DNA from 3 places in the Lysinibacillus sp. EB106-09-02-XG168 genome. Region 1 is predicted to be linked to each of the others. Evidence: riboswitches for the same ligand, from Rfam matches in the RefSeq annotation. Region 1 holds a riboswitch; each other region holds the start of a gene.
What was found. A riboswitch is a leader RNA that binds a small molecule or an ion and turns the genes downstream of it on or off. The one in region 1 is predicted to bind S-adenosylmethionine.
Positions count from the first base shown of each region.

Region 2: another riboswitch for S-adenosylmethionine. It lies ahead of AC3WSO_RS03305 (MetQ/NlpA family ABC transporter substrate-binding protein); the one in region 1 lies ahead of AC3WSO_RS20215 (Na+/H+ antiporter NhaC family protein).
Region 3: another riboswitch for S-adenosylmethionine. It lies ahead of metA (homoserine O-acetyltransferase MetA); the one in region 1 lies ahead of AC3WSO_RS20215 (Na+/H+ antiporter NhaC family protein).

Region 1 covers NZ_JBYTDN010000003.1:3,971,852-3,981,999, reverse strand. The annotation lists gene AC3WSO_RS20235 (hypothetical protein) at 150-464, shown strand; gene AC3WSO_RS20230 (hypothetical protein) at 1,356-1,571, shown strand; gene AC3WSO_RS20225 (HsdM family class I SAM-dependent methyltransferase) at 1,813-3,864, shown strand; gene AC3WSO_RS20220 (restriction endonuclease subunit S) at 3,845-5,044, shown strand; gene AC3WSO_RS20215 (Na+/H+ antiporter NhaC family protein) at 5,760-7,043, opposite strand; SAM riboswitch class I at 7,150-7,257, opposite strand; gene AC3WSO_RS20210 (DUF2075 domain-containing protein) at 7,489-9,135, shown strand; gene AC3WSO_RS20205 (cell wall hydrolase) at 9,322-9,762, opposite strand; gene AC3WSO_RS20200 (ECF transporter S component) at 10,090-10,148, opposite strand, start outside.
Region 2 covers NZ_JBYTDN010000003.1:461,838-471,985, forward strand. The annotation lists gene AC3WSO_RS03265 (hypothetical protein) at 212-937, shown strand; gene ybaK (Cys-tRNA(Pro) deacylase) at 962-1,456, shown strand; gene AC3WSO_RS03275 (hypothetical protein) at 1,556-1,732, opposite strand; gene AC3WSO_RS03280 (nucleotide kinase) at 1,869-2,945, shown strand; gene AC3WSO_RS03285 (glycine C-acetyltransferase) at 3,004-4,203, shown strand; gene AC3WSO_RS03290 (alpha-hydroxy acid oxidase) at 4,402-5,553, opposite strand; gene AC3WSO_RS03295 (methionine ABC transporter permease) at 5,567-6,238, opposite strand; gene AC3WSO_RS03300 (methionine ABC transporter ATP-binding protein) at 6,231-7,256, opposite strand; gene AC3WSO_RS03305 (MetQ/NlpA family ABC transporter substrate-binding protein) at 7,361-8,191, opposite strand; SAM riboswitch class I at 8,569-8,672, opposite strand; gene AC3WSO_RS03310 (pyridoxal phosphate-dependent aminotransferase) at 8,913-10,082, opposite strand.
Region 3 covers NZ_JBYTDN010000003.1:2,488,495-2,498,642, forward strand. The annotation lists gene AC3WSO_RS13040 (GerAB/ArcD/ProY family transporter) at 1-1,480, shown strand, start outside; gene metA (homoserine O-acetyltransferase MetA) at 1,619-2,554, opposite strand; SAM riboswitch class I at 2,707-2,817, opposite strand; gene AC3WSO_RS13050 (nucleotide excision repair endonuclease) at 3,012-3,383, shown strand; gene AC3WSO_RS13055 (TrmB family transcriptional regulator) at 3,465-4,250, opposite strand; gene AC3WSO_RS13060 (TSUP family transporter) at 4,376-5,158, shown strand; gene panF (sodium/pantothenate symporter) at 5,424-6,869, opposite strand; gene AC3WSO_RS13070 (YhdT family protein) at 6,869-7,132, opposite strand; partial or broken gene AC3WSO_RS13075 (P-loop nucleotide/nucleoside kinase family protein) at 7,839-8,362, opposite strand; gene AC3WSO_RS13080 (GNAT family N-acetyltransferase) at 8,556-9,026, opposite strand; gene AC3WSO_RS13085 (hypothetical protein) at 9,049-9,291, opposite strand; gene AC3WSO_RS13090 (methyl-accepting chemotaxis protein) at 9,696-10,148, opposite strand, start outside.

The sequences.
Region 1 (10,148 bases):
CACCTCATCATTAGGATTGACGAGAAATGATTCAATAACCATATACTATAGATATAATTTTTCGTTAAAATAAAATATACTATTGATATTATTTTTGAGTGGGGGTAGTATAAGTACAGCCAGAAAAATATTAGAGGAGTGATAGAATAATGGATCATGAACAATTTGATGCTTGGACAATATGGGAACATGAACAAACGCTAGAAAATTTACAACAAAGTTATAAATGTAAAGAATTTAGAAAAGATTTGAAGCGAGGGTGGGGCTTTAAGTGTAGCAATTGTGATGAAAAGGTATCTAGTAAGACTCATCATGAATACTGGGGTTTTACAATATCGTTTTCACAGCAACCTGTACCGGATTTATACCGCTTCTGTTCAAAAGAATGTGGAGATGTTATTTATAATGGTTTATATCAAAAGCACTTAAATGAAATAGAACTAATTAAACAAAAGTATCGTTAATTCCATTTTTATAAGTTTGGTAAGCACAGTCCTTAGAGTCTGTGCTTTTTAATTTTGTCAAAAGCGATATACTGCTAGGAGAACTAGTGAAATAAAAATGGCGTTTGGGAATTTGCCCCATTAAAGAGGGTAATTTATATGTTGCATATGTTATGATAGATGAAATTGCTTTTATAATATATTTTTTAAAGAAGCTAATTTTATTGATAGTAAGTTTTAGGAGGAGAAACTTCTTTAACGATTATTGTTATATTGCCTATAATTGGTGTTATGGGCAGTTTAGAGAAAAATGCAAATAGTTAAACAAGAACTAATGCAAAAAAATGATTTAATTAAGAGTCTAAAGTATGTTCCAAGGAAAGAACATGCAAAAACCGTGCAGTCATCTTTTTGGGGAATTAGTTAAATGTAAGTAATGGTTATTGAAATCAATAGCAGAAGCACTAGAATCAATTTTTAATCAAATTCGATTAGTAGTTTGAGGAGAACATAGATATTAATATAAAGAAAAACAGCTACCAACGGCTAGTTCTAGTTAATAGTAGCTGTTTTTCTATACCATTTTTGTAATTTGAAATAATATAGATACACGTTAACGGTGTGCTGTAGGATATTACATCTAAGTCACCTGTGATTATAGAGTCAGAAAACAAAAATGAAGTGTTTACGCTAATTTGAAAACATTATGAATGTTGTAGATGGGATAAAAAACTCAATACTAAATGGTACCCCACCAAAAGCTTTCACGGTGGGGTAATTCGATGCTTGGAAAAATAAAAATAATGTATAGGTTGGTAGTAATTTTGTCCCTATCCTAAGAGTACATTATGAATTGAATTTGCTATAATAGATACAACTGGTTTTCAGGAGGGTTACAGGATAAGGCTAGGAGTGCGATTAGCAAGAGAAACAAAAAGCGGAATAAATGAGTTAAAGGACATTTTGCAAAATGAACCAATGTACAATGGATTAAATTTAACAAATGGCTTAGTAGTGAATCTAGCATATCGAGAAACGAAGAATAGTGATTGGAAAGAGGTCATCAAAAATCCTTTTACCCTAAAAGATAATATTGACAAGAAAAATTTGGAGTTAAAACAAATTTAGACCTAAGTCAAGAAACAATAGATGGTATTCATGACTTGAAGAAAGAACTGCCATTTTATTTACCGAATGTATCATATGTTACCGTATCTTTTGTTATTCGTCTTATTGTCAAAAGTGCTTTATTAAGTAGGAAAATGGAGATATAAGAGGATAAAAAAATGGAGAAAACTAATTTAATTCTTAAGGAAAGTATGAACCAATGCATTTTATAATAAATAAAGAGTGAAAAAGAGGGAAAATGATGGCGGAATCGCAAGTAGATATTAAAGTTATGAGTAAATTAAGAAGTATTGGTTATTCGGATGATGAAATGAACTATCAGTATAGTATTAACAGTAATGGTACTAAGATTATAAAACCTAATACAGGTGAAAACTATTTATCAAAAGCTGGTAAAAAATCTGTTATGCAACCAGAATTTGTTATTTTTTCGGAAGGAAAACAGAATAGGCAAAAAGTTCGTCGATTATTATTGATTGAAGACAAAGATGAAGAAAAAAATCTTGGAAGCTTTAACGCAATGAGTGATACTAACGGACTGTATAAATATGCTATGACTGATGTTTATCATTACGCTAAGGAGTTAATATTAAAAACCGATGATATTAAAGAAGTTCTAGCTATCGGAGTTGCAGGAGAAAGTTTAAAATCCAAAGGAATATATTTATATAAAAAGGACAGCGTTATAGATAAATATGCAAAAAAAACATATCAGGTGACTGATGAAGTAGGTATGATCTACTTAGACCATTTTATGGATTGGGAAGAGTTATCTAAGGACAAAATTGCAAAGTTCATCAATTCAAAGTTGCTGCGTTTAAATTCTCCAGATAGTGTAGAAAATGTGACTCATATAAAAAGTGTAGGTGGAAAATTATCGAAGCAGATTGACGTTGCTCTGAAATTAGACCCATATAAGAGGTTACTTTTAGTTTGTGGTTTATTGATTGGAATAAATCATAATCCTAGAATTGTTTCAATGTTTGATGATGATACTGGTGCGGATTTATTATTCAACACGATAAAGAATGCATTGCCTAGCACTAAATTTAATGAAGAAAAAAAAGAACAGCTACTTACTAGTTTCAGTTTTATTAAAGATGCACCAGAGATGAAGAAACCTGTAAAAGATAAAAAGGGCATTGAACTTGGAATGCCTTTAAATATAGTTGCAAAAGAGTTACAGACTAAATCGGCGGTAGGATATTCAGTTGTCGATTTGATGAAGGAAAGTACTCATATAGATTTGTTGGGTAATTTATTTGATGTATTCACAAAATATATGCAAATCGGTGGGAGTGCAGGGGATATTGTCTTAACTCCGAGTCACTTGACTAAATTTATGTCTAGAATTATTGATGTAAATGAAGACGATTATGTTTTAGATATAACGGTTGGGTCAGGTGGATTTTTGATTTCTGCCATGCACGAAATGGAAAACAGAATTGAAAAAAGAAAAGACTTATCTTCTAAGGAAAAGCAGGATGCTATTCAAAAAGTTAAAGAGGAACAACTTTGGGGTGTTGAATATGATGCTAATATGTTCGCAACTTGTGTTTCGAATATGATGTTACATGGTGACGGGAAATCCCATATTTTCCGAGGAGACTCCTTATTAAAAGAGGATCTATCTTCTGGAAAGAGTTATGATGAAATTTTTGCAGGAGTTAAATTTACTAAAATGTTATTTAATCCACCATATACGCATCAAGTAGAGTATATTCGAAATGGATTAAGCTATATAGAAAAGGGCGGAATGGCTTCAATTATTGTTCCAAAACAGACTTTTACAGTTGGAAACGTAAATGTTGTAAATGAGATTTTTGCAAACAATAGATTAAAAGTGGTTATTGACCTTCCACTGGGACAGTTTAAAACAAAGAATAAAACTGTAGGAACTGATGTGGCTATTTTTGTTTTTGAAGCAGGATATCCTCAAAAATTTGGAGAAGATGTTATCACCTTTATTAAGTTATTAAAAGACGAAGTTTTTACAATGGGTGCACAAAAAGGAATGCCAAGTAAGAAAACTGATTTACTTTTTGAGTTGATGACGCAATATATTAAAGATGGTTGTCGTATGGATTCTACAATTACAGGTTCAAAATATCACAACTATTTTGATGAAATTTTACATGTGAAGATAGAAGAAAAAAAATACATGTATAAAGATTATAAAGATAAACCAGATATTACACCAACTGAAGTTGATTTTGTTGAAAGTATTGGTAGTTATTTGGAATTTCTTCTAAGGGAAAAGAGTGGTGATTTTGATGAAGTGGAAGACATTTAGCATTCCTAAGTTATTTGAAATTAAAAATACCCAAGGAATTCTTTTTTCTGAAATCATGGATTTGGAGGGGACTGTTCCTTACGTAACTGCTTCAAAGTTTAACAATGGCGTAAAAGCCCACATCGAACATGATAAACGTAAGATAAATAAGGGCAAGTGTATTTTTATTGGGGGGAAAACTTTTACTGTATCCTATCAAGAATCTGATTTTTTCTCTAATGATAGTCATAATTTAGCTTTATATTTAAAAGAAAGACAGTATATGACTCGAAATATATATTTGTTTTTAGTGAGCATAATTAAGGCAGGTTTAAGGCATAAATATAGTTGGGGAGATAGTGTAAGTAGTACTAAAATAAAAAAAGATTCACTCCAGCTTCCAGTAATTGGTGACAGCGATGAAATCAATTGGGGTTATATGGAGAGTTATATAGAGTCTATTATTCCGAAATATGTTGAAAAGATAAAGGAAGAAAGCCAAGAAAAGAAGACTGTGATTTTAGAAAAAAAACGTGGGATTTTGGATTTACTTGGTTTACAGGAAAAGGATATTTTAATTTCACTGGAAGAGGAGTCACTAATTTCTCAAGTTAAAGAGTATGGAACCTTTAAAGTTTCAGAATTCTTCGAGGTTGAACGTGGGGTAAATGTTAAGCCTGAAAACCGTTCAGTTGAGAAGAATGATATTTATAGTTTGCCAGTCTCCACAGCGACTCTGAAAAATAATGGAATTGGTTATTTTACATCCCCTATTGAAAGAAAAGTTTATGAAAATGAATTAGTAACTGCCGATATGGGTTATGCAGGCTATTTGTTATATCAGAAAGATATGTTTACAGCGGGGCTTCATTCATTAGTCATTAAGAAGAAAGAAAATTTTTCGAAAAATGTTCTACTATATTTCCAGATGGCTATTCAAAAAAATGCACTTTTAAATGTGAAATTTACTAGAGGGGAACAATGGACTTCAATAAGCGGTGACATTATAGAAAGTTTAGATGTTAAGATTCCTATCGACACAACAGGGAAACCTGATTTCCATTTTATCGAGTCATATATTAGTGTGATGTATAAAAAATCTTTCCAAAGATATTCAGAACAGTTAATATCAATTGAAAAAAGTACTAAAAAGCATATTTCCGATATTGAAAAAATCATTGAGAACTTACCCAATACTTAACTTTCTTAAGTTGATCAAATAAAACGTAAATTCAAGTCAATATAATCGATATTCATTAATTTGAATGTCGGTTTTTCTTTTTTATTGCTTTAATAAATTGACAAAAAGGAAAAGGGAGTAATTTGCTGGTTAGCGCTTCATTCAAACCTTTGATCCGAATTAAATACTAAAAAGAGAGAAGGATAAATAATGGTAGGAGTTATGTTAGTAATTTAAAAATTAGCACTCAATCTAATTCACCTTCCACCCTAGTAAGGGGTGTTCGAGAAAATTTTATATCTCTTGTATTTTATTAGTTGAGGGGTCTGTTACAAAAATGTTATTTTGGATTGATTTAGATAAACTTATGTATTTAGAGGGAGAATGAGATTTATATTATAATATGTTAAACATCAAAAATGCCCCCGCAACGTATTTTTTATCAAACGTAGTCAAAAGCGTAGTCAAAAAATTCAATTGCCCCCGCAGCTATTGATATATCAGTACTTTGAGACGGTTGGTTCGACTCCCGCCGTCTCCATACATAGAGTGGTCTTGAAAACCCAGTCATAACAGCGGCTTTAAGTATAGATGAATAATGAGAGTGAAGGAATGGATAAATTCCTTTCGTTTTCTGTTTTAAACGAATAGCCCCAATTAAAAAATCCAATCGTTTTGAGAATCTTTTTGTCAAAACGATTGGATTATTTCAATGTAAGTTCAATGTTGATTAAGTTCAGGCTTTCTTTTTTGCCGGGTATCCAATTAAAATAGCGATAATCCCACAAATTCCTATCAAAATCGGGTAGAAAGAATACTGCAGCATGCTCACTGGCGATATTCCCGCAACGCTTGCGGCTGCTAGGAATTGGGCTCCGTATGGCAGAAGACCTTGGGCCGTACAGGAGAAAATATCTAATATACTTGCGGACTTTCTTGGCTCAATCCCATACTGGTCAGCAATATTTTTTGCAAGGGGACCAGCAATTAAAATAGCAATTGTATTATTGGCCGTAGATAAATTAGTTAGGCCCACAAGACCTGCAATCCCAAATTCAGCACCTTTTTTTGATTTAATTCTTCGTGTCGCAAGGTGAAGTAGGAAGTCAATTCCTCCGTTAAGCTTAATAATTTCCACCATTCCAGCGATTAAGATTGCAAGAAATGCCATTTCATACATGCCTGACATTCCTTCGCCAATCTTTTGGAAAAGGTCCATTAACTGATAGCTGCCATCCGCTAAGCCAACACCCCCGGCCAGAACAATCCCGAATGCAAGAACAAGGAAAACATTCATTCCAATTAGCGCAAAAATAATAACCAAAACATAGGGAACAATTTTTACCCAACTATAGCTTAAATGCTCTACTTGTGCGGTAGTATCACCCATTGTGATAACCCCTAAAATAATGCTCGTTACTATAGCTGCCGGCAACACAATCCAAAAATTCACTTTAAATTTATCTTTCATTTGTGCGCCCTGTGAACGAACTGCAGTAATAGTTGTATCTGAAATAAAGGATAAATTATCGCCAAACATCGAACCTCCAACAATCGCCGCCATTACTAAAGCCATAGAAAAGTCGGTATGCTCGCTTATCCCAACTCCAATTGGCGCCAGAGCAACAATTGTTCCTACCGAAGTCCCCATTGATAGGGAGATAAAGCAGGCTATGATGAACAAGCCTACGACAAGCAGGTTTTGTGGAATGACTGACAAAGCAAAGTTAACAGTGGAGTCTACTGCCCCCATGCCTTTTGCTACCTCTGAAAAGGCTCCAGCCAATAGAAAAATAACAACCATCAGCATGACATTTAAATTACCAGCGCCTTTACAAAAAATATCAACCTTATTCGAAAACGATTCTTTTCGATTCATTGCCAGAGCCACAGCGCCCGAAATGGCAATGGCTACAATGACAGGGAAGGCATAAAAATCACCTGTAATAACCCCTGAACCAATAAATAAAACTAAAAAAACAACAAATGGGATTAGCGCCCATGGATTTTCTTTCTTCATTGTTCTACCTCCAAAAATTAAAAAATGGATACGTCTTTGTCCATTTTTCTCTAAAAAAAGACCTCTTCTTGAAAACAAGAAGAGGTCTTATATCTATAAAACACTCCTCTTATCTATCAAGCCATTGCTTGCTGGATTTGGCACAGTAACTTAAATACAAAGTTCCGCTGCCGAGATTTCATAGGGCCAGTCCCTCCATCTCTCTTGATAAGAAGAAAAACATATTATTTTTTGCACAATAATGAAATAGTATAATAAAACATCTATATTTGCAACATTTTTTAATTAAACTTTATTTCAAAGTAACAGGAAATACAGTCCGCACTGAAATAGGGCTATTCAATCATAATACTAATACGCAGATTCTGATTTAACAGCAAAACAAACTAGTTTCAATAATATGCTAAAATAAGTTTATCTATATCGTAAGTAAGGTGGCATTAAGGTGAATACAGTTGAAATTAATACATGGCCATTTAATGAAAAAAGCTTAAAAAGTATCAATAACACAGAGAGCTATTTAAATTATCCAGTCATTTATCTTTTAAAGGATCAAAAAGAGGCTTATATTGGGGAAACAGTAGCGTTCAAAAATCGAATGCGTGCACATTTAAAAACAAAGGAACGTCAGAAATTAGATGAGATGCATTTAATCTATCATGAGGAGTTTAATCGTTCTGCTACGTTTCATTTAGAGACGAAGCTTATTAATTATTTTCTAGGAGACCAAAAATATAAGCTACAAAATAAGAGCCAAACGGTAAATAATATTTCACATAATTACTACAATAAAAAGTTTTATGACCGTGATATTTTTAAAGGAATTTGGGAACGTCTAGTAGATCAAGGGATTGTTAATAATGAACAGCATGTAATTGAAAACCGTGATGTTTTTAAGCTTTCACCTTTTAAGGAGTTGTCAGTAGAACAATTAGAGTTAAAGGAAAAAGTTATTGAAATTTGCGAGCAAAACATTTCTCGTTCAGAAGAAGATAAATCATTTTTATTCTTGATTCAAGGTGAAGCGGGGACAGGTAAAAGTGTGGTGTTAAGTTCTATATTTAATTCTATACAGGAACTGTCTTCAGATGTTACATCACATTTATGTGGTTCAGAAAATTATTTGGTTGTTAATCATGATGAAATGCTCAAAACATATAAAACTATAGCTTCTAAATTAAAATTTTTAAAAGCTAAAAATTTTGATAGACCTACACCTTTAATTAATCGTCTAAAAAAATCAGGCGAAAAGGCTGACATTATTTTAGTGGATGAAGGACATTTATTGTTAACTAGGCCAGACACATATAATAATTTTACAGACAATAATCAGCTTGAAGAGCTTATGAAGTTGGCGAAAATCGTTGTAGTTGTTTATGATGAAAGCCAAGTATTGAAACTTAAAAGCTTTTGGAAGGAAGCTACTTTGGAAGCTTTATTGCATCAAAGTGATTATGAGAAATACGAACTAAAAAATCAATTCCGTATGAGAGCAAACGAAGAGGTAATTGAATGGATTGACCATTTTAAAAATAAAAAGATTTCTCCTATTCCTAACGATAAAGAGTATGAGCTGACGATATTTGATTCTTTACAAAAAATGCATAAAGCGATTATTGAAAAGAATAATGATGGTGGTTTGAGTCGAGTTGTTTCAACATTTGATTATTTACATAAGAAAGACGGCGGTATTTATTATATAACGGAAGATAAGGGCAATTATAAAATTCCATGGAACATAACAGATGGGAAATACACCTGGGCAGAAAAGGGCTCCACTATAGAAGAAGCAGGCTCCATTTATACAATTCAGGGCTTCGATTTAAACTATGTGGGTGTAATCCTAGGACCATCTATAACATACGACAAGCAATCCGATTGTTTAGTTATAAAACCTGAGAATTACAAAGATGTAGGTGCATTTGCAGGAATTGAAGGTATAGAAAATGTTAAACAAGCAAAAGAAAAGATTATTCTAAATTCCATGAATGTGCTTATGAAACGGGGAATTGAAGGATTATATATTTATGCTAGTGATGAAGTACTAAGAGAAAAATTATTAGAACTTCAATCTGAAAGCATGAAAAAGTAATCATATATTTTACTAAGACAAATTTAAGTAGCTCAATAGGTATGGTAGAGGAACCATACGCTATTGAGCTTTATATAATCAGTTACTATTTTCTAGTTATTAGCCTATCACACAAAATCCCACGGAAAAGGTGTAGCCTTTTCCGTGGGATTTCTTTTTTGATGAAAAAAATATTAAAATGACTCCCTATCCCCGATAAACACTCTCACATGTATCCGGCGCTGGTTCATAGAAGCAATGATTTTTAAATTGACCAGTAAAAGGTTGACCGTACCAGGTTGGAGGACATGGTGCGTATGGATTGAAGTACCAAAGTGCGAATTTCGCTGGATGTTCTCTCCAATAATCCAGTGTCAGTTTGGCTAATCTTTTTTCATTAGGTCGTGCTCTTTGGTAAAACATATTCCCTTTTTGAACCGCTTCAAAAGAATAATTTCCTCCTTGTACCTGATAAATAACATCATTAATGGTTCTTAAATCTTTAAAGTCTGGACATTCTGCTACAAGACGATTCACAATGACATTGCCAACATATAGCATTCCTTGATTTCCTTCGCCTTCCGCTTCCGCTCTCATCATCCTTGCCACCAAGCCAATGTCAGAATCTATATATTTTACTCTTGGCATTTTTTCACCTCCACCATATAGTATGAAAATAAGCCTTCATTATTGTCATTTGAAAATCTAAATGGTACGACAACCAAAAAACACACCATCTGTGCTGTTGATAAAACGGCAAGATGGCGTGTTTACTTTGTAGTAATCAATTATGCCTTGGCATAATTGCGTCCGGAATCGGCTTTGTGCTAGCACAAAGAACTCTTTTCCGATTTCCGTGACATCCCGCCGGAGGCTTTGGGCCAACATGATGTTGGTCACTCAGTCGTTGCCACAGGACGTGGTGTTTTTAGACTGAGTTCCTATATTGCAGCGAATGACCTCCGATGAAAGAAGTTAAAAATTCTTTTTAAAGTACGGTGTTTTTTTCATCACGATACATACTGGAATCGCGA
Region 2 (10,148 bases), 3.5 Mb from region 1:
TGTAATAAATGAACGAAAAAACAAATTTAACTATAGGCTTTTATACCTATTTTATCGAAAGTGGATTATTTCGTTAGGAGCTTAGTATTAATTTACTCTTGAATTTTATAAAGAAAATTCCGATAATTAAGGTACAGAAACTATTCAGAGAAGAAATTATCATATGTATTATTTAACTCGCATATTAAATAAGAAAGCCGAGGTGAATTATATGAAACTATCAAGTTTAATAGAACAAGAAAGACTGTCATCACACTATAACCGTAAAAAGATTTTACAACGAAAACAAGCAGGGGATGCATATCGAAAAAACGCATTGTATTTTCCGCCAAAGAAAAATCCGTTATTGCTTGAGCTAGAAAATTTACTTTTAGGGCATACAGATCAAGAACTCTATGAGCAACAAAAAGAGGAGTCTAAAGAAGTCACGCCTCAACAGCAAAAGATTATTCAAGATTTGCAACAAACGAAAAAGAATGTGCTCGCCCATGAGCAAACGCAAAAAGCTGAAGCTCTTGCGTATTCACAGCTAGATCATGTAGATGAGGAGACGTTACAAATTTTAGATCAGGTGAGGAATTCAGCGCTAGCACCCGCGCAGCCATCACCACAGGATTTACGTGTAGCGGCAAGTGCAAATGCTCAAATACAACACATTCAAGTGCAATTAAATGGTCAAGAGCTAGATGAGAATGAACTAGATGAGCCTGCTTTTGTACGTGAAGGTATTGATGTCAAAGTACCGGAACGTTTTACGAAGGAATTGAAATTGGATCCATTTGTAGATACAATTTTCGGTAAGAGTTATGCAGAGGCATATAAGGCGCGAACGTTTAAATACGCTTCTGAAAAATATGCTACTCATATCACTCATATTCATATGGCAAAAGAAGGCTATCGACCGGAAAATGGCTCCATGATCTCCATGATAGCCTAATGCTATAGATAGGAGAATTTTAACATGGCGAAGGCAAAGCAGGCGAAAACAAATGCGATAAGATTATTGGAACAACAAAAAATACATTTCGAAGTAATTGAATATGAGACTGGTGACGGCCAAGTTGACGGAATTTCAGTTGCTGAAAAAATTGGTCACCCAGTTTCTCATGTTTTCAAAACATTAGTAGCAAAGGCAAGTGCACAAAGGCTTTTTGTATTTGTTATTCCTGTAGCAGAAGAGCTTGATTTAAAGGCGGCTGCAAAGGTTATCGGAGAGAAAAAGATCGATATGCTCCCAGTCAAGGAGTTATTTGGTTTTACAGGCTATGTGCGAGGCGGGTGCTCTCCAGTCGGTATGAAGAAGCTTTATCCGACTGTTATCGATGCGTTAGCTCAAGAGCAAGGAAAGATTATTGTAAGTGCCGGAAAAATCGGCATGCAAATTCACGTACAGCTAGATGATTTAGTCGCTGTGACAAAGGCAAAAATTGCATCAATTACAACTACCCAAAAATGATATGCTGGGTAGTTTTTTTATTGTCAATTTGCGGAAGAGTCACTTAGATGAGCGATAAACTGCGCGGCTAATCGGGCACTATCCATTAATTCGAGAACATTACTTTCTATTTTGTTTTTTTATTGTACGTGCAGGGGTAAATATAATCGTTACTAATATTCCTAAATATAAAAGATACTTTAAATTTGTTGAATAGCCCAATAAATAAGGCATACCTATTAACATCATTGCTATACCAATTACAAACAAAACAGTCCCAATTTTTTTATCATACATCCCCCTCCAAACTTAAAAGTTCAACTTTGTTTTGGATATTCCTTTTTTATCCTATTCGTAAAAAATTAAAAGGTAGCTTTTCATTTTTTAAAAGGTTCCTTCATATAATGCAAGGCATAAGAAAGGGGGACCAAAATTGAACGGAAATGTGACTTATTACTATGGACACGCACTGACTGGGCAAGGAGTTAAACATTTATATAAAGAAATGATGGATGAGGCAGAATTAGTTTATATTTTGCAGGGGGCACCGACGTTTAAAGGATCTGAGCTTCTTAAAGAGCTTGGGTATTTTTATGTGAAGCAGGGCTTTGCGGTGGAGTGGTTTAAGCATGCTTTGCTGGAGGATGTTGTAGAGGCAGTATACGTTCAAGGTTGTAATCGATTATTTGTATGGTCATCGGAGTGGGGGATTGAACCGACTTTTCTTGGCACAAAGCATCGAGTAATGTCATTTTATGATTGCTTAGAAGAAATCCAGCTTGAAAAGGTTGGCGAACAGCTCGCTAATACGATGACGGAACGAGAGTCATGGCGTGAGAAGTGCATTTCGTCGCTTACTAAAGCTATAAAGATTCATGATGATTGGGAAGTAGTGACACAGAACTGTATGAACTGGGAGGCATTAAATGACCAGGTTGAACATTTAAAGGCAGATGTTTTCCAATCGATGGTCTTAAATAAAACAGGTATGCGCACGCATCGCTTACTCGGAACATTAACACCGAGGGGGGCCGAAAATACAGTAGATAGTATAACGAAAAATGTATCTCGGAGATTGATGATTAAAGGAAAGCCGGGTACAGGCAAATCTTCGTTAATGAAAGGCTTAGCAGACGAAGCGAATGCGAGAGGGCTAGATGCCCAAATTATTTGGTGTGGCTTGGATGCAAACTCTGTTGATATGGTTCTTATCCCGGAATTAAATTTCTGCATCTTTGATAGTACGGATCCTCATATCTTTGATCCAGAGGACGGCAGACTAGGGGATGAAATTTTTGATATAGGGAAACATTGCGCAATTTCACAGGAAGCAGAGGCGCAAATTGAAGATATTCGAGCAAAGTATAAAGAAGCAATGCAGGATGCAATGGGTTATTCGAAGCGTTATGCGGAAGCGGAGTATACAATCCGTCGCTTAATAGATAATTGTCTATCGTCATCTCTTTGGCGAGAAAAAACTGCCCCACTATTCGAAAGATTAACAAAGTAATTTTTCTTATCACATGCATGTGCTACACTAGGAGCTAGAACAGTTTTCCTAGGAAAGGATGATACGCTTGTCAAAAGTATTGAATGCATTTTTAGATGAAAACCTACAAGACTTACATGAACAAGGTTTATACAATGAAATTGATCCAGTAGAGGGAGCAAACGGACCCATTATTCAGGTACGTGGCAAAAATCTAATTAATCTATCCTCAAACAACTATCTTGGCTTAGCAACGAATGGAGAATTAAAGCGTATTGCCAAAGAAACAATAGAGACATATGGTGTGGGGGCTGGAGCAGTCCGTACGATTAACGGTACACTTGATTTACACATAAAATTAGAGGAAAAGCTTGCTGAATTTAAAGGAACAGAGGCAGCGATCTCCTATCAATCTGGTTTTAACTGTAATATGGCAGCTATTTCAGCTGTTATGGATAAAAGTGATGCGATTCTTTCAGACCAATTAAACCATGCATCGATTATCGATGGCTGTCGTTTATCACGTGCGAAAATTATTGCCTATAATCACTCCGATATGGATGATTTACGTGCAAAGGCAAAGGCAGCAAAAGAATCAGGCTTATACAATAAAGTCATGGTCATTACGGATGGCGTATTCTCAATGGACGGTGATATTGCAAAATTACCAGAAATCGTTGAGATTGCGAAAGAGTTTGATTTAATAACATATGTAGATGATGCGCACGGATCAGGAGTAACAGGTAAAGGAAAGGGTACTGTGAAGCATTTCGGTTTAGAAAAAGAAGTCGACTTCCAAATTGGTACACTTTCTAAAGCAATTGGTGTTGTTGGTGGATATGTAGCAGGTAAGAAAAATTTAATTGACTGGCTAAAAGTGCGTTCTCGTCCATTTTTATTCTCAACAGCATTACCACCAGGTGATGTTGCTGCGATTACAGCGGCAGTGCAAATGCTAATTGACTCAACAGAGCTGCACGATAAGCTTTGGGAAAATGGCGATTATTTAAAAGCTGGTCTTGCTAAATTAGGCTTTAATATCGGCGAATCTGAAACACCGATTACACCATGTATTATTGGTGATGAAAAGCTTACACAGGAATTTTCACGTCGTCTATTTGAAGAAGGCGTCTACGCTAAATCAATCGTTTTTCCAACGGTTCCAAAAGGTACAGGACGTGTTCGTAACATGCCTACAGCGGCACATACAAAAGAAATGCTGGACGGCGCTCTAGCAATCTATGAAAAAGTCGGCCGTGAACTAGGCGTTATTCAATAAAAAAATGGGCTACCTCAATAGTGAGGTAGCCCAATTTATATTAAATGTTCCGATAAATCGGTGAAACATTCCGATAAAATCTGAAATTGTTCCGACAAATCACAAAATTGTTCCGACAAATCACAAAATTGTTCCGATAAAACACAAATTTATTCCGATAAATCTTTTATCTCCACTTCAAACTGCTGGACGCTTTATTTACGCTCCATCTTTTTTCACTAATGTAATATCACGTAGTTCCTTTATAGATGTTGCCCCCGCTAATGCGATGGATACTTTTAATTCATCATATAAATTCGTCATTACTTTTTCGACTCCTTGTTGTCCTTCTAATGCAAGTCCATAGACGAAGGGACGACCAATGGCAACAGCATCTGCTCCTAAAGCAAGTGCCTTAAGAGCATCCATACCGCGATACACACCGCTATCTAAAATAACAGGAATTCGTCCGTTTACAGCTTTCACAATGTTAGGAAGAGCATCAAGTGAACCAATTACGCCATCCAATTGGCGACCACCATGGTTTGATACGATAATACCGTCAATACCGTTTTCTATAGCAAGTTTTGCGTCTTCAGGATGTAAGATACCCTTCAATAAAATAGGGAGATTTGAACGGCGTTTTAATTCACCTACATTGTCCCAATTTAATGTTGGATGGAACACATTTTGCAACACGCCTTGTACATACGACTCAAATGAATCATCTGGTAAGGAAGCAGTAAAAACCGGATCATTCATATAGTTTCCTTTTGCATATCCAAGCTTTAATGGTGAAAACTGATTGCGAACATCTTCTTCACGCCATCCAAGCATGACTGTATCTACAGTTAAAACAATAGCCTCAAAACCAGCAGCCTCGGCTCGAGCGGCCATACTATAGGCAATTTCCTCATTAGTTGACCAATATAATTGAAACCATTTAGTAGCGGAGGGAGCTGTTTGTGCCACATCCTCAAGTGCATAGCTTGAAACTGTACTTTGAATATAAGGAATTTTTAACTGATCAGCCGCACGTGCCACGGCAAGCTCTCCCTCGTCATGTGCCATTTTGTTCATGCCAACAGGAGCAAATAAGAGCGGAGTTGGATGTACTTTTCCGAATAGCTCAATCGATGTATCAATACTTGAAACATCCTGTAAAAAGCGTGGAATAATAGAGTGCTTTTCAAAGGCTGCACGGTTATTTCGTAGTGTTTGCTCACCGCCAGCGCCTGAATGGATGTAACCAAATGGACCAGCTTCCATTTTTTCTACAGCTGCCTTTTCTAAATCGGCAAAGCAAATAGGGAAGGGGGCTTGTGCATTTATATTTTTTAACAGTAGATCGCTATGTGTTGTCTTTGTCATCGTAATCCTCCTACTAATCTTTTTTTAGTTTCGTAGCAAAGCGGTTACCTATTGATTGAATAATTTGAACAAGGATGATTAAGATAAACACTGTCGCATACATCACATCGACTTCATAGCGCAAATGGCCGTAACGGTATGCAAGATCACCTAAGCCACCGGCACCAACCATTCCTGCCATTGCTGTTGCTCCTATCAGACCGATTGTGGCAATTGTTAATCCTAAAATAATGGATGGGCGAGCCTCACGTAGTAAGACATTCCAAATGATGTGACGACGTTTAATACCCATTGCTGTATAAGCTTCCACAACACCTGGACCAACTTCCAAAAGCGCGGTTTCCATAAGTCGCGCAATATATGGCGCTGTATAAACAACAAGCGGCACAATAACACCTTTTACACCAATAGTTGTGCCAACGATTAGCTTCGTGAACGGTAAAATGAAAAATAGTAAAATAATGAACGGAACCGAGCGAACAATATTAATAAATAAATTAAAAAATTGATAGAGAAATTTATTTTCAAACGATTGCCCTGGGCGAGTTAAAACGATTAAAAGCCCTAAAGGGATCCCAATTAAAATAGAAAAGAATAATGAAATCCCAACCATTTGGAACGTTTCGATAATAGATTTTCCAATAACATCTGACCAATTTGCAAAGAAGCTTTGAATGTTATTCATTTAATTCGCCTCCTAATTCCTCAACGCCTACCCCGTTTTCTGTAAAATACTTAAGTGCTTTTTCTACGATATGCGACTCACCGTGTAGATGCACGACAATATTACCGACGATGCCGTTTTTTAATTCAATGATATTGGCTGTTAAAATATTTGGTTGTACATCATACACTTTGCTCACTTCTGCAAGTAATGGTTTCCCGGTACTTTCACCAAGGAATGTTAAACGAATAACACTTCCTGAGACATTTAATTGCTTGATAAGGGACGGTGATAAATTGCGTTGAGAAATGGTATTTAAAAACTTACGTGTTGTTACATGCTGAGGATTCGAAAATAGTTCTATAGCAGAGCCATATTCCACAACCGTCCCTGATTCAAGAACGGATACATCATCGCAAATTTTTTGAATAACATTCATTTCATGTGTAATAAGTAAAATAGTGATGCCAAGCTCACGGTTAATTTTTAAGAGAAGCTCAAGAATAGCGTCAGTTGTTTCAGGATCGAGAGCACTTGTTGCTTCATCACTGAGTAAAATCTCAGGCTCTTGGGCGAGGGCGCGTGCAATAGCGACACGTTGCTTTTGACCACCCGAAAGCTGGCTAGGATAACTATCTAATTTCTCTGTTAGGCCAACAATTTCTGCATATTTTGCAACGCGTTTTTTCACTTCAGAGTCGTTATAGCCTAGAAGCTTTAATGGTACCGAGATATTGTTGTAAACGGTCGCTGTTTTCAAGAGATTAAAATGCTGGAAGATCATGCCGATTTTTTGACGTGTTTCGCGAAGGTCGTTTAGAGAAAGTGAAGTAATATCTACATTGTCGATCAATACTTTTCCTGTTGTTGGTCGCTCTAATAAATTAACACAGCGAATAAGGGTACTTTTTCCTGCACCACTGTAGCCAATAACCCCATGAATTTCACCTTTTTTGACATGTAGGTTAATGCCATCTACTGCTTTGACGATACCTTTTTTAGTTTTAAATTCTTTTGTTATATTTTCTAATTGAATCATACTGTGATATCTCCTTTCTAAGTCCTTCTATAAAGCAAGAATCTGCTAGCATTCCTATAGGGGTCTCGCAGATTCTCAAATTATGAAAGGCCCTTCATCGTTACTTACCAGCTTGGAATGATAGAACCTTTGAATTCCTCTTCAATAAATTTGCGTACTTCATCAGATTGATAGGCTTCAACAAATTTTTTAATCGCTGGGTCATCCTCGTTTTCAGAACGTACCGCGATGTAGTTTACATATGGAGAGTTAGTAGATTCTAAAAGAATGGAGTCTTTTTTAGGATCAATACCAGCATCAAGAGCGAAGTTCGTATTAATAGCTGCCACATCTACTTCACTAAGCTGCTTCGGAATTTGTGCAGCCTCTAATTCAATGAATTTAAAATTCTTTTTGTTTTCTTCCACATCGCGAGTAGATGCTGTTAAGTCTGCACCTTCTTTTAATTTAATGATACCTGCCTCTTGAAGGACAAATAGAGTACGAGCCCCGTTCGTTGGGTCATTCGGTAATCCGAATGTAGCACCATCAGGAACTTCATCCAATGATTTATATTTCTTGGAGTATATGCCCATAGGAGTTAAAATTGTTTTTCCTACTGGTACTAAATTTGTTTTGTGATCTTTGTTAAATGCATCGAGGAAAGGCTTGTGTTGATAACTGTTTACATCAAGATCACCCTCGGCTAACGATGTATTTGGTAAAACATAATCAGAGAACGTTTTTAGTTCTACCTCTAAGCCATTTTCTTTGGCAACTTTTGCTGCAACCTCTGCAATTTGTTCGTGTGGACCAGAAGTTACACCTACTACAATTTTATTTTCATTAATAGCCTTACCTTGACTACCTTTATCTTCTTTAGTACCGCAGCCTACTAATGCCGCTACTAATGTGAGACTCGCTAAACCTAATAAAATTTTGTTTTTCTTTTTCATGAAACATACCTCCAAAGTTGTTTTATCGGCTTTTAAAAAATCAATTTTGCCTTGGCGTAATTGTTGTTGCTGTCGCTTCGCTTTCGCAGAGAAAACATTTGTTGCTGTCGCTTCGCTTTCGCAGAGAAAACATTTGTTGCTGTCGCTTCGCTTTCGCAGAGAAAACATTTGTTGCTGTCGCTTCGCTTTCGCACAGAAAACACTTGTTGCTGTCGCTTTCGCACAGATAAACAATGCGTCCGGATTTTGAATTGTGCCTTCACAATTCGTTCATTTCAAAATCCATGACATCCGCCGGAGGCTTTTATCTTCATGTAAATGAAGATAAAAAAAACTCTCTTAAAAAATTAAGAGAGGCTCATGAAAAAGTGTGTCCTCTCTTATCTTTCAAACGATATCGTTTGCAGGATTTAGCACCTTCCTTAAAAAAGGAGGTTGCCGAGCTTCATAGGGCCAGTCCCTCAGCTACTCTTGATAAGAGATTTATAATATTTTTTTGAAAATCCGATAGAACTAATATAAATTATAGGATATAGGTAAGTCAATCAAATTTTTTAAATTTTTTATTTTATTATACTATTTAGCTGGAAAAGAATCTGCTAGAAGAAGGGGTTGAGCAACCCAAAAAAAGATAGAGAAATAAAAAACTGTTCCTATAGCAAGATTGAGCTAACGGAACAGTTTTTCGATAGAGTCTACTTAGGTAGGGGGATTGAACTGTTCATGAGCTGAATAAGCTTAGTTTTTCAATTCTGCTAATCGCTTCACGTAAGCGGTCTTCGCTAACAAGTAAACCAACCCGTACATAGCCTTCGCCATATTGACCGAAGCCATTGCCAGCAGCTACAGCGATATCAGCTTTGTCGAGCAATAAATCGGCAAATTGTTCACTCGTAAAACCTAATGGAACAGGGAGCCATGCAAAGAAAGAGCCTCTCGGTGCCGTTACTTGCCAACCGATTCGCTGAGCTTCTTCAATCAGGACGTTTCGTCGACGCTCATAAGTCGCTCTTAGCTTATCCGCACAACTCTGGGAAGCAGTAAGTGCAACTGCCGCGGCTTGTTGCACGGCAGGAAATTGACTACAAAAGAGATGGTCTTGAATAAGGTTAATGGCTGCAACAATATCAGGGTTACCAACTGCAAAACCAATGCGCCAGCCTGCCATATTATACGTTTTGGATAATGTATACATTTCGATACCGACATCTTTTGCACCATCAGCTTGCAGGAAACTGATAGGTTTATTGCCGTCAAATCCAATCGCTCCGTAGGCAAAATCATGTGATACGATAATGTTGTGCTCTTTTGCAAAGCGTACTGTTTCCTCGAAAAATTCAAGTGTTGCAGTACCACCAGTTGGGTTATTCGGGTAATTCAAGTAAAGCATCTTCGCCTTTTCTTTTACTTCATCGGATAAAGCATTATAATCAGGCAGGAAATGATTTTCTGCAAAAAGTGGCATGACTTCAAAATCCACATCGCCTAATACGGCACCTGATAAGTAATCTGGATAGCCAGGATCGGGTAACAGCATTGTATCACCGGGGTTTAAAACCGCTAACGGTAGTTCAACAAGACCAATTTTCGTACCACCGAGAATAGCTACCTCTGTTTCAGGATCAATGTCAACATTGTATTCACGTTTGTAGAAGCTTGCTGCTGCTTGGCGCAATTCTGCTATGCCACGAAATGGAGAGTATTTATGATTTTGAGGATTTTCTGCTGCCTCCTGTAATGCTTTAATAATGTGAGGAGGAGTGGGTTGATCTGGATTACCTTGACCAAGATTGATAACATCACGCCCTTCAGAAAGAGCGGCATTTACTTTTTGCACAAGTGCTGCAAAAAATTGAGTTGGGAGTTGCTGTAGTTTTTTTGAGAATTCCATGCACGTCCACCTTTTTCAGAATATAATAATTATTAAAGATATGATGCACATCATATTACTTTTTTT
Region 3 (10,148 bases), 1.5 Mb from region 1:
AGATGCATGGATTGCAGCGATCATTGGTGTCGTAATAAGTTTGCCTATTTTAAAGCTTTTCGTTACTTTAGGAAATAAAACGCCTACCCTTACATTTGTAGAAGCTAATGAAAAAATATTAGGTCGTTTTTTCGGAAAATTTACTGCCATTGGCTTTATTCTTATATCTTTACTTTCTGCCGGAGAATTATTATATTTCATTGGAATTTTCATGAAAACGGAAATAATGCCAGAAACGCCCACGATGGCGTTTGCATTTCTGTTCAGTATTATCATTATTTATGCTGCATTTTTAGGAATTGAGGTTTTTGCCCGTTCTGCAGAAATACTATTTGCAATATTTTTATTAATTTTTATTTTCTTTGTCGTTTTTATTGCACCTTCCATCCAGATTGAAAATATACAGCCAATATTGGAAACAAAAAAAAAATCATTATTCTTTAGTATAATTCGTTTTATAAGTCTTTTTTCATTCCCACTTGTCGTATTATTAATGATTTTCCCTTCCGCAGTTAACGTCCAAAAATCTGCACAAAAAGGTTTTTACATTGGCGCAATTTTGGGAGGAATTGTCTTAATAATGATCATCACACTATCAATCCTTGTCCTTGGCCCGACAAATACTGCTTCACGGACATACCCTAGCTATGCATTAGCCCAAAGAATTTCAATCGGTAACTTTTTACAGCGTATTGAAGTGATTATGGCCGCCATGTGGATTATCACTATTTTCATTAGAACTTTTATGTATTTTTATGCTGCCGTTATCGGGATTGCACAATTATGTAAAATTAAAAATCATCGACCGCTCATTTTTCCACTCGGCATGATTATCCTTGGAATTTCACAAATTGTTCATCCGAATATTATTCATTCAGATATTTACAATAGAGATATATGGCCTATATTTTCCTTGATTTTAATGATTTTATTACCATTACTATTATTAATTGTCGCCAAGATTCGTAAAATCAATGGTAATCAAGGAAATAATACGCAATGTAATAGTAGTTCGCAAAATCAAAATGGAAATACAACACAGAGTGATAGTAGTAGCAATGGCGGGAATGCTTCTCAAGGTACAGGTAGTAGCAATAATGACAATTCTGCTCAAAGTACGAGTAATAACAATAATTCTACTCAAAGCGATTGTAACGGCAATGGTGGTAATCCTTCTCAAAATACAGGTAGCGACAATGGCGGTAACGCTTCTCAAAGTGCAGGTAGTAACAATAATGACAATTCTGCTCAAAGTGCAAATAGCAGCAATATCGATAATTCTACTCAAAGTGATAGTAACAGCAATGGGGGGAATGATTCTCAAAGCACAAGTAGCAGCAATAATGAAAATCCTGCTCAAAGTGCAAGTAATAGTAATGCCGAAAATACTACACAAAGTAAAAGTGAAAACGATACCGGAAATTCTACACAGAATGATAGCGATACCGGAAATACGCCAAACAGTGATAAGAATAAATAATCGCCAGACAATTAACAGCAGTCTGGTTATTGCCAAAAGCAAAGTGGCTCATTGGACGCCCCTGTAAAGCACCAAGCCGGAACGGAGATGAGTAAAATGATGACCCTAAAATATCAAGGTCATCATTTTTCTAAGGCATTAAATATGATATTCAATTTGATCAACAAAATCCCATTCATATGGTGTTTCTTGATAAACATAGTAGTTCAACCAGTTCGAGAATAACAAATGTGTATGGGCACGCCACGTATTAATCGGTTCATTTGCTGGATCATCATTAGGGAAGTAATTCACCGGCACCTCAATATCTAATCCTTTCGCAACATCGCGACTATATTCATCCGCTAAAGTTGTCGCATCATATTCAAGGTGACCAGTAATCATAATATTTTTATTGTCTTTAGATTGCACAATGAAAACACCAGCATCTTCTGAATAAGAGAGCAATCGTAAATCAGGGTGGTTACGTACTTCATCAATCGATACAGACGTATAACGAGAATGTGGTGCCGTAAACAAATCACTAAAGCCGCGTACTAAATCAACTGTTAAATCCGTAATGACATGAGAATATACACCTGAGCATTTAGCAGAAAGCCCAATTTTGCCAATATCGTAATGATGGTATAACGCTGCCTGAGCACCCCAACATATATGTAGAACCGATGTTACGTTTGTTTTGGACCAGTCCATAATTTCTGAAATTTCCTGCCAGTAGTTCACTTCTTCAAACGGCATTTTTTCTACTGGTGCACCCGTAATAATCATGCCATCATAGCGACGATGACGAATCTGATCGAACGTCGTATAAAATAATTGTAAATGTGATTTACTAACATTTTTCGATTCATGCGTAGCAGTATTCAAAAATGTAATATTCACTTGTAACGGGGTATTCCCTAATAAACGTAGTAATTGCAGCTCTGTTTTTTCTTTTTCTGGCATTAAATTAAAGATTAAAATATTTAACGGACGAATTTGTTGAGTTTTCGCTCTATCCTCTTCCATTACGAAGATTTTTTCCTCACGTAAATGTTCTCCAGCTGGTAAGTTTTTTGGAATATTAATTGGCATCTTGCATTCCCCTCTCTTATATTTCTCTCTGTTAACCCATTATTGGCCTTAGTCTCCATACATAGGCCTTGCGTAAAGTTTTTTTTCGATGAAATTAAAAAATCCCCCTCATTCCATTTGAGATAGAATGAGAAGGATTTTTACCACGTTCACTCTTATCTCTCAAAGGACAAATCCTTTGATGGAATTAGCACCTTTCTAACTTTTGTTAGAGGTTGCTGAAGCGTCATCGGGCCAAATCCCTCAACTTCTCTTGATAAGATTATTTAATTAAGAAGAATTGTAACATGAACAATTAAGAATATCAACAATACATAGAATATTTTGTTATTAACCATGCATGTCATACCGTAATTTGTTTAAAACTAATATTGAAGCTAAGTCCATATATTTTATGGTAAACAAGCTGTAATTATGTTAACATATACCTTTAGTAACAGAGAGGAACGTGAAAAGTTTGATTAAAATTGATTTTCCAAAACCAGATTTAGTAATTCGCCAACGCGAACAAGATTTAAAGCCAGGTGATGTACCAATCACACCGTATTTCGGTTTTATTGATTTCCATAAAATCACACGTGAAAATGGCGGCATTTTCTTATTCTACAATGAACAGAATGAACTATTATTTGTCGGTAAAGCACGTAAAATTCGTCAACGTATTAAAAAGCATTTTGAAGACAATGTGTCACCGATGAAAAATCACCGTGATGAAGTTTTCAAAATTGAAGTATATGAAGTAGATGATCCAATGGAACGTGAAATTTACGAAACATACGCGGTTAATACATTCCGTGCTAAATATAATGTTGATAAAGTTTTTTATTAAGATAAAAAATCTTATATAACAAATAAAATAAGAATCTACAAGCCATCTGTACATGATGGCTTGTAGATTCTTTTATTATTTTCACTCTACAAAAAAAGCTTTACGCTCTTTAGTAATCCATTCCTCAAGCTCCATATCATCATCGCGCTTTAACAATCGATTGACAAGCACATCATGCCATATATAATCCTCTAGTAAATAAATATGCACAGGGTCATTTGTTATAAAAGCCGTTTCTTGATTGGACGGTGAGTGACCATAAATCATCTCTTGACCATCTACAGAGAGAATGAACCAATGTGGTGTGGAAGCATTTCTCGTATATTGAGTAATGCGATGCTGGTCAATCGATGCAACATTTTCATCCACATACAATGTAATGCCATGAACCGGAATACGCTGAGAGACCTCATGTATATCTTCTCGCAATTTTTCATACATATCTTCCCACATTGATAATAATATTTTTTTCTCCGCTTTTTGTAATAACGACTGACAATAATTGACGATTGCTTCTTTTCCTTTTAGCATAACAACCTTATGCTCCGCTTCCTGCTCTTTTACTTCTAATTTTTCTAATTGATCACTAATCGACGTGAAATTCGATTGCCAGCGTTGTTCAACTTGTTGTAAAAACACAGCAACAGGAATGGAAGAGTATGTCGTTTGATCTGCAGTTTCTTCTTTCAGTACTAACCCTTTTTCAACAAGTACATTAAGTATGTCATATATTCTTGCACGTGGGATACCGGAGTTTTTACTTACTTGATAAGCACTAACATGACTATTTTGTACGAGTGCCGTATAAGCTTTTGCTTCATATTCTGTGAATCCCAGTTCTTTTAATTGGGCGATTAATAATTCCATCGAATCCCTCCATTTCCTCTATTATAGTTGAAGGGTATGAAGATACGCCAACGAAAAAATTAGTCTTTACAGCTACACGAAATTTAGTTACTATTTCAGTAGTAACTATTTAAAGAGGTGTAAACATGCTATTTGAAGTAGATTTAAATGTAGTCATTTTATTAATATCTTTTGGATTTTTAGCAGCCTTTGTAGATGCGGTCGTTGGTGGCGGTGGCTTAATAGCATTACCCGCCCTCATGTTTGCAGGTTTAAATCCAGCAGCAGCCGTAGCAACCAATAAGCTTGCTGGTACAATGGGGTCTTTAACATCAACCATTTCCTTTTATCGTTCTGGTCAGCTAGAAATACGTTCGGTTATCAAATACTTCCCTTTAGCTTTTATAGGATCCCTTTTTGGTGCATGGACAGTACATTTAATAAACCCTGAATTACTAAAACCGCTTATGCTAATAATGCTTACTGCTGTTGCAGTCTATACAATCTTCAAAAAAGACTGGGGTTCAGTAGCTTCGGTCAAAAATTTAAAGTTTACGCACTTAGTTTTATTCATGCTATTGTTATTTAGCATCGGTTTTTATGATGGATTTCTTGGTCCAGGAACTGGCTCATTTTTAATTTTCAGCTTTTTACTAATAGGCTTCGATTTTTTAAAGGCAGCAGGAAATGCCAAATTTTTAAACTTAGCAAGTAATTTTGCAGGCCTTTTAATGTTCGCCTACTTAGGTCAAATTCATTTTGTCTACGGTTTACTGATGGGTGTAGCTCAAATTGCCGGTGCATTTGTAGGCTCTCGTATGGCGATTAAAAAAGGTAGCGGCTTTGTTCGCGTATTGTTTATTATCGTAACGATTACATTGCTCACTAAAAATGCTTATGATTACATAAAAAACGCCGTAGATATCTAGCTCTACGGCGTCTTTGTTTTTTTGGGCATTCTCTCCTTCATTTCGGAGAGACTTTTCGTCGTTTCAGTAGTTCTTTCTACGATTTTCGGGGTTCTATCCGTCGCTTCGCAGGGTCTTTCCATCACTTTGAACGTTCTATCCACGATTTTGGACGTCTATCCACGTTTTCGAGGGTTCTATCCACGATTTTGAATAGTCTATCCGTTGCTAATTGTCTACAGTAAAAAAACGCCGTAGATTTTCAATCTCTACGGCGTTTTATAAGTCAAATAAACAACTTTTCATCTTTAAATTTATGACTTGTTAATAAGCTAACAATAATAAATATCAATAAGGAAGCGACAATTGGAATTGTCACAGTATGCATGCCAAAGACAGAAGGATAAAAACGATCAATGATAATATATAAGGTCATCCCTGAAATCATTGACGCAATCGCACCATATTTATTGGCCTTTTTCCAATAAAGTCCTAAAACGACGGTCCAAATAAAGACTGCCTCTAGTCCTCCGAAAGCAAATAAATTAAGCCATACTAATAAATCTGGTGGATTTAGTGCAAAAACGATAACCGCTAAACCAATCACTGCTGTAACAATAAAACTTGCACGTTTAATTTCCGTATCATTTGCTGTTGGCTTTATATAATTTAAGTAAATATCTTTCACTACTGTTGAGCTTACAAGCATCAACAACGCATTAACTGTAGACATCGTTGCTGCCATCGGTGCTGCTAATACTATACCAGCTAAAAATGGCGGTAAAACCTTTAATGTTAGCAGTGGCATAACTTTATCACCAATCTCAATACCTGGCATCACAGGTCGTGCTAAAACACCAATTAAATGCATACCAAACATGATTGTCCCAATGGCAATAGTGCCAATGATAATGGCTAAATGCATGCTTCTTGAATCTTTGTAGCTCATCGCACGAACAGCGATTTGTGGAAGCCCCACCACACCAACACCGATCAAAATCCAAAATGTAGAAACGTATAATGGCGTTAATTCACCTTCAGCTCCAAATGGAGACACAAGATTCGGATTCTCAGCGACAAGCGAGGCCATAATATTATCGATTCCTCCGCCAGCGATGATTGTCCCAATTAATAAAATAACTGTTCCGATTACCATAATCGAGCCTTGCACCGTATCCGTCAATGCTACAGCGCGGAAGCCCCCAATGATCACATAAACTAACACGGAAATCGCAAAAATAAACAGTGCCGTTGTGTAGTTTAAGCCCGTTAATGACTCAATTAATCGAGCACCACCTACCCATTGTGCCATCATGGCAGAAAATAAAAAGATGATGATACTAATGGCTGATAAAATGACTATGGCATGACTTTTATAGCGCTCTCGTAAAAAATCTATTAACGTGATCGCTTGATAACGTCTTGCGATAATAGCAAATTTCTTCCCAAGAATCATTAAAACAAAATAACCTGCAGGAAGCTGAGCCATCGCCAATAATACCCAACCAAGCCCTTTCGTATAAGCAACACCTGGACCCCCAATAAAGCTACTTGCACTACCATACGTAGCAATCATTGTCATCGCAAGGATGAATCCTCCCATTTCACGACCACCGAGGAAGTATTCCTGTAAAAATGAATTGGAAGAGCGTATATGCTTATTTGACCATATACCAATACCAAAGATGATAACTAAAAATAATAGCAGTGGAACAATAACTTGCCAATGCATTATCGATCCACCTCCTCATCGTCAAATGGGACCTCTTTGAAAAAGAGTTTCATGACGAGCCAGATTAAAATAATCATAAAGCCTGTCCCTGCTATACAGCTATAAAAAAACCATGCAGGGAAACCGAAAACATACGTATAGCTTGTTGGATCACCAGAGCCTAGACCATAGGCAAAGCCGAACCATATCGCAAAGTTAACGATAACAAGTCCAATACCGATAAGCGCCTCTCGATGCGCAATTTTAAAACGTTGATCTTTCAAAATATAGTCCCCCTAACCTACTCTATTTTACTGATATGTTCGTATTATGGGAACCTTTGTGAGAAAAATAAATGTTTGATTAAAATAAGATTTAATTCTTTGCTTTTCTCTCGGGACATTATTTAGATTATTTAGCATAGCCATTACAAAAAATGAAGACAAAATGAAAACTCTACTTTAAGGGGTCACTACATTAGGTGCTCTTATAATTTTTTTAATTATTTGTGTAAAATAAAATGAAGAAAGATAATATTTACACATATTTTTAACTCTATATCTCTATCAAGTAGTGTTTTTTTCTAAAATCTATAAGATCTTTTTCTTCTAGATAAACTTTCTGTTGTTAAGATGTAATCAGTTAGCAAATCATTTAATATTAATTTTACTCTTTCTTTTGTAGGCGTGCACTTATCGTATAACTGGAGTAGTTGCCTACAAGATACACGTAAAAAACGAACTCAGGTCTTCCAATAGAATGAGAATTAAGTTTAGACGGAAAATATGTCAAAGAAAATAGAATGACTTCGTCAAATAAAAAAAGGAAATCGAACAACATCGATTTCCCTTTTTTCTTTTAATATCAGCTAGTTTTATTCCCAGCTTTTTCGTTTCAGATTCACCATTATTTTGTGTTCTGAACGTAAATTATTCGCTTCTTCTATACCTTAAGTTATGCCATCAGCGTTGAAGAAGAGTAATCAGATCATCAATTATTTAAATAATACATTACTTCTTGTATATAATTTTCCAATGGTTGTCTTGTATTCACAGTGATACACCTACAGTTGGAGGGCTTTTTGCTATTTTGAAGTGTATCATTAAAAACCGCTTCTGATTTTATCTCTGCTATTTGACTAACCATTCTATCTCGATTTTTCAATCTATAATTTATCTCTTTGAAGTCATCAAGATAACACTCGATATATTTATATTTAACATTGTATTTTTCTGTTAGTATTGTTCCTTTATCGACCATTTCTTCATAAAAACAAGGACTATCAAGTATTACGTTATGTCCTTGTGATAAATGGAAGTCAACTAAGGACCAATCAATATTATATGAAATATTACCCGAAAGCTTTTCATCAATTGAAAACTCATCAATGTATTTAATAGAGCCGATTTGACTATATCATGGTCAATGATAATACACCCCGTTCTTTTAGCAATCTCACGCGAAAGAGTGGATTTTCCGGAACCAGGGAAGCCTGCCATTTGTATAAAGTACAAGTTTCATCACCTATCTTCAATAAATTATTTCACTTACATTACATAGTAATCTATTACATAGCTCGAGCAAACTGAGCCCTTATGCAACTCAAAGGCCCCCATTAGTTTAAGTACAATGATTCACAATCTTATTCTATCTTTTACACTGACACTTCTTTATTTAGGGAACCCATCAGTAAGTAAGCACATATATTTAGCTGTATTTAAAAATACTAACGAAATAGTCTTCTTCAGGAAAATCCCCCACATATTCCAAACCATTCCTTGAATAAAACTGTTTTAACTTTTCATTTCCTGTCCAACAATCTAAATACAAGGTTTTATTTAATCCTTTTGCCAAAAAACAAGCAAATTTTGTTATAGCAGAACCAATGTTTTTTCCTTGGAACTTGGGTAAAATAGCGATTTGAGATAGATACTTACTTTTATCATCAAGTAAAAGCTCATTTATATTTTCTATATCATATATACAAAATGTCCCTATTATTTCTTCCTCTAGTATTAAAACATACAAAAAGTTATTCTTTAATTGGTTTATAATTTTATTATTATCCCAAGGGTATTCCCATTGGTATATTCCTTTTTGTTGTAAATTTAATGTAACTTCATTTAATATATACATCAATTGCGATAAGTCATCGATTTCAGCTAATTTTATTTCCACTTTTAGCTCTCCATTCATGCTTTTAGTTTTCATCAATGCTGAAAGAAGTTAAAGGTTTTTCTGGTCGGTTAGCGCAATATTTGCAATTAGGGTCACTACATTTTGATTCAGCCCAACTATTACATTTAGGGCAAAAATAAGCATCAAAATCATCGTAGTATACTAGATTAAACTTGCATTTAGAACAATATTTATCTTGTTCAATTTGACCATAAAATTCAAAGTTGTCTATTATTACTTTTCCATACTTTTCTACGATTTTCATAAATATACTCCTATAAAAATATTTATGTATCAAATAACTATTTTAACATACATTCATTTAATTTTGAATATTTACAATTTTCATTAACATAACATTATATCGTTAGTTGAATAGGATCAATTCGAAAACAGCCTATATCTTTTTTACATAGGCGTTTAAGAAATAGGCTGAATGTTCATTTAATAATTGATATGAATTACCGCAACATAGGTTGATGAACGAACAAATTGTAGTTGTAGTAAATAAAGCCATCTTTGATAAAAAAGAGGATAGATAGAACCAATTTATTTAAGCTCTTCTATCCTTTTAATAAAAAATTTAGGAAAAGCTGTTCCTTGTTCCTTGTTCCTATTTGTGTACTTGTTTGTACTTCAAATAGCTAGGATCAGCGTTTATCACCATCTTTAATATTGGAATTTCTTTATTAAGCTTTGAAGCTCGTCTGCCTGTCGTGCCATTACTTTTGCTGAAGAGGCCATATTATCTATGAAAGCTAATTGCTCCTCTGCGGTTATCGTAACGTGTTCCGTGCTTTCAGTAGCCTTGCTTGCAATGCGTGCCATTGCTTCTGTTGAAGCAGTAACTTCTTCAACACTTGCAGACATTTGTTCCGTCACAGCGGAGATGTCATGCAACTGTGTACTTACACCCTTAATCGACTGCATAATCTTGTGGAAAGCCAGTTTTGTATCATCGACAACATCCATACCTGCGGCAGCTTCCTTCGAGTTACTAGAAATAGCCGTAATAACATTTGCCGTATCACTTTGAATTGAATGAATAAGCGATGCTATTTGATCAGCAGATTTCTTTGATTGTTCTGCTAAATTACGAACTTCATCTGCAACGATAGCAAA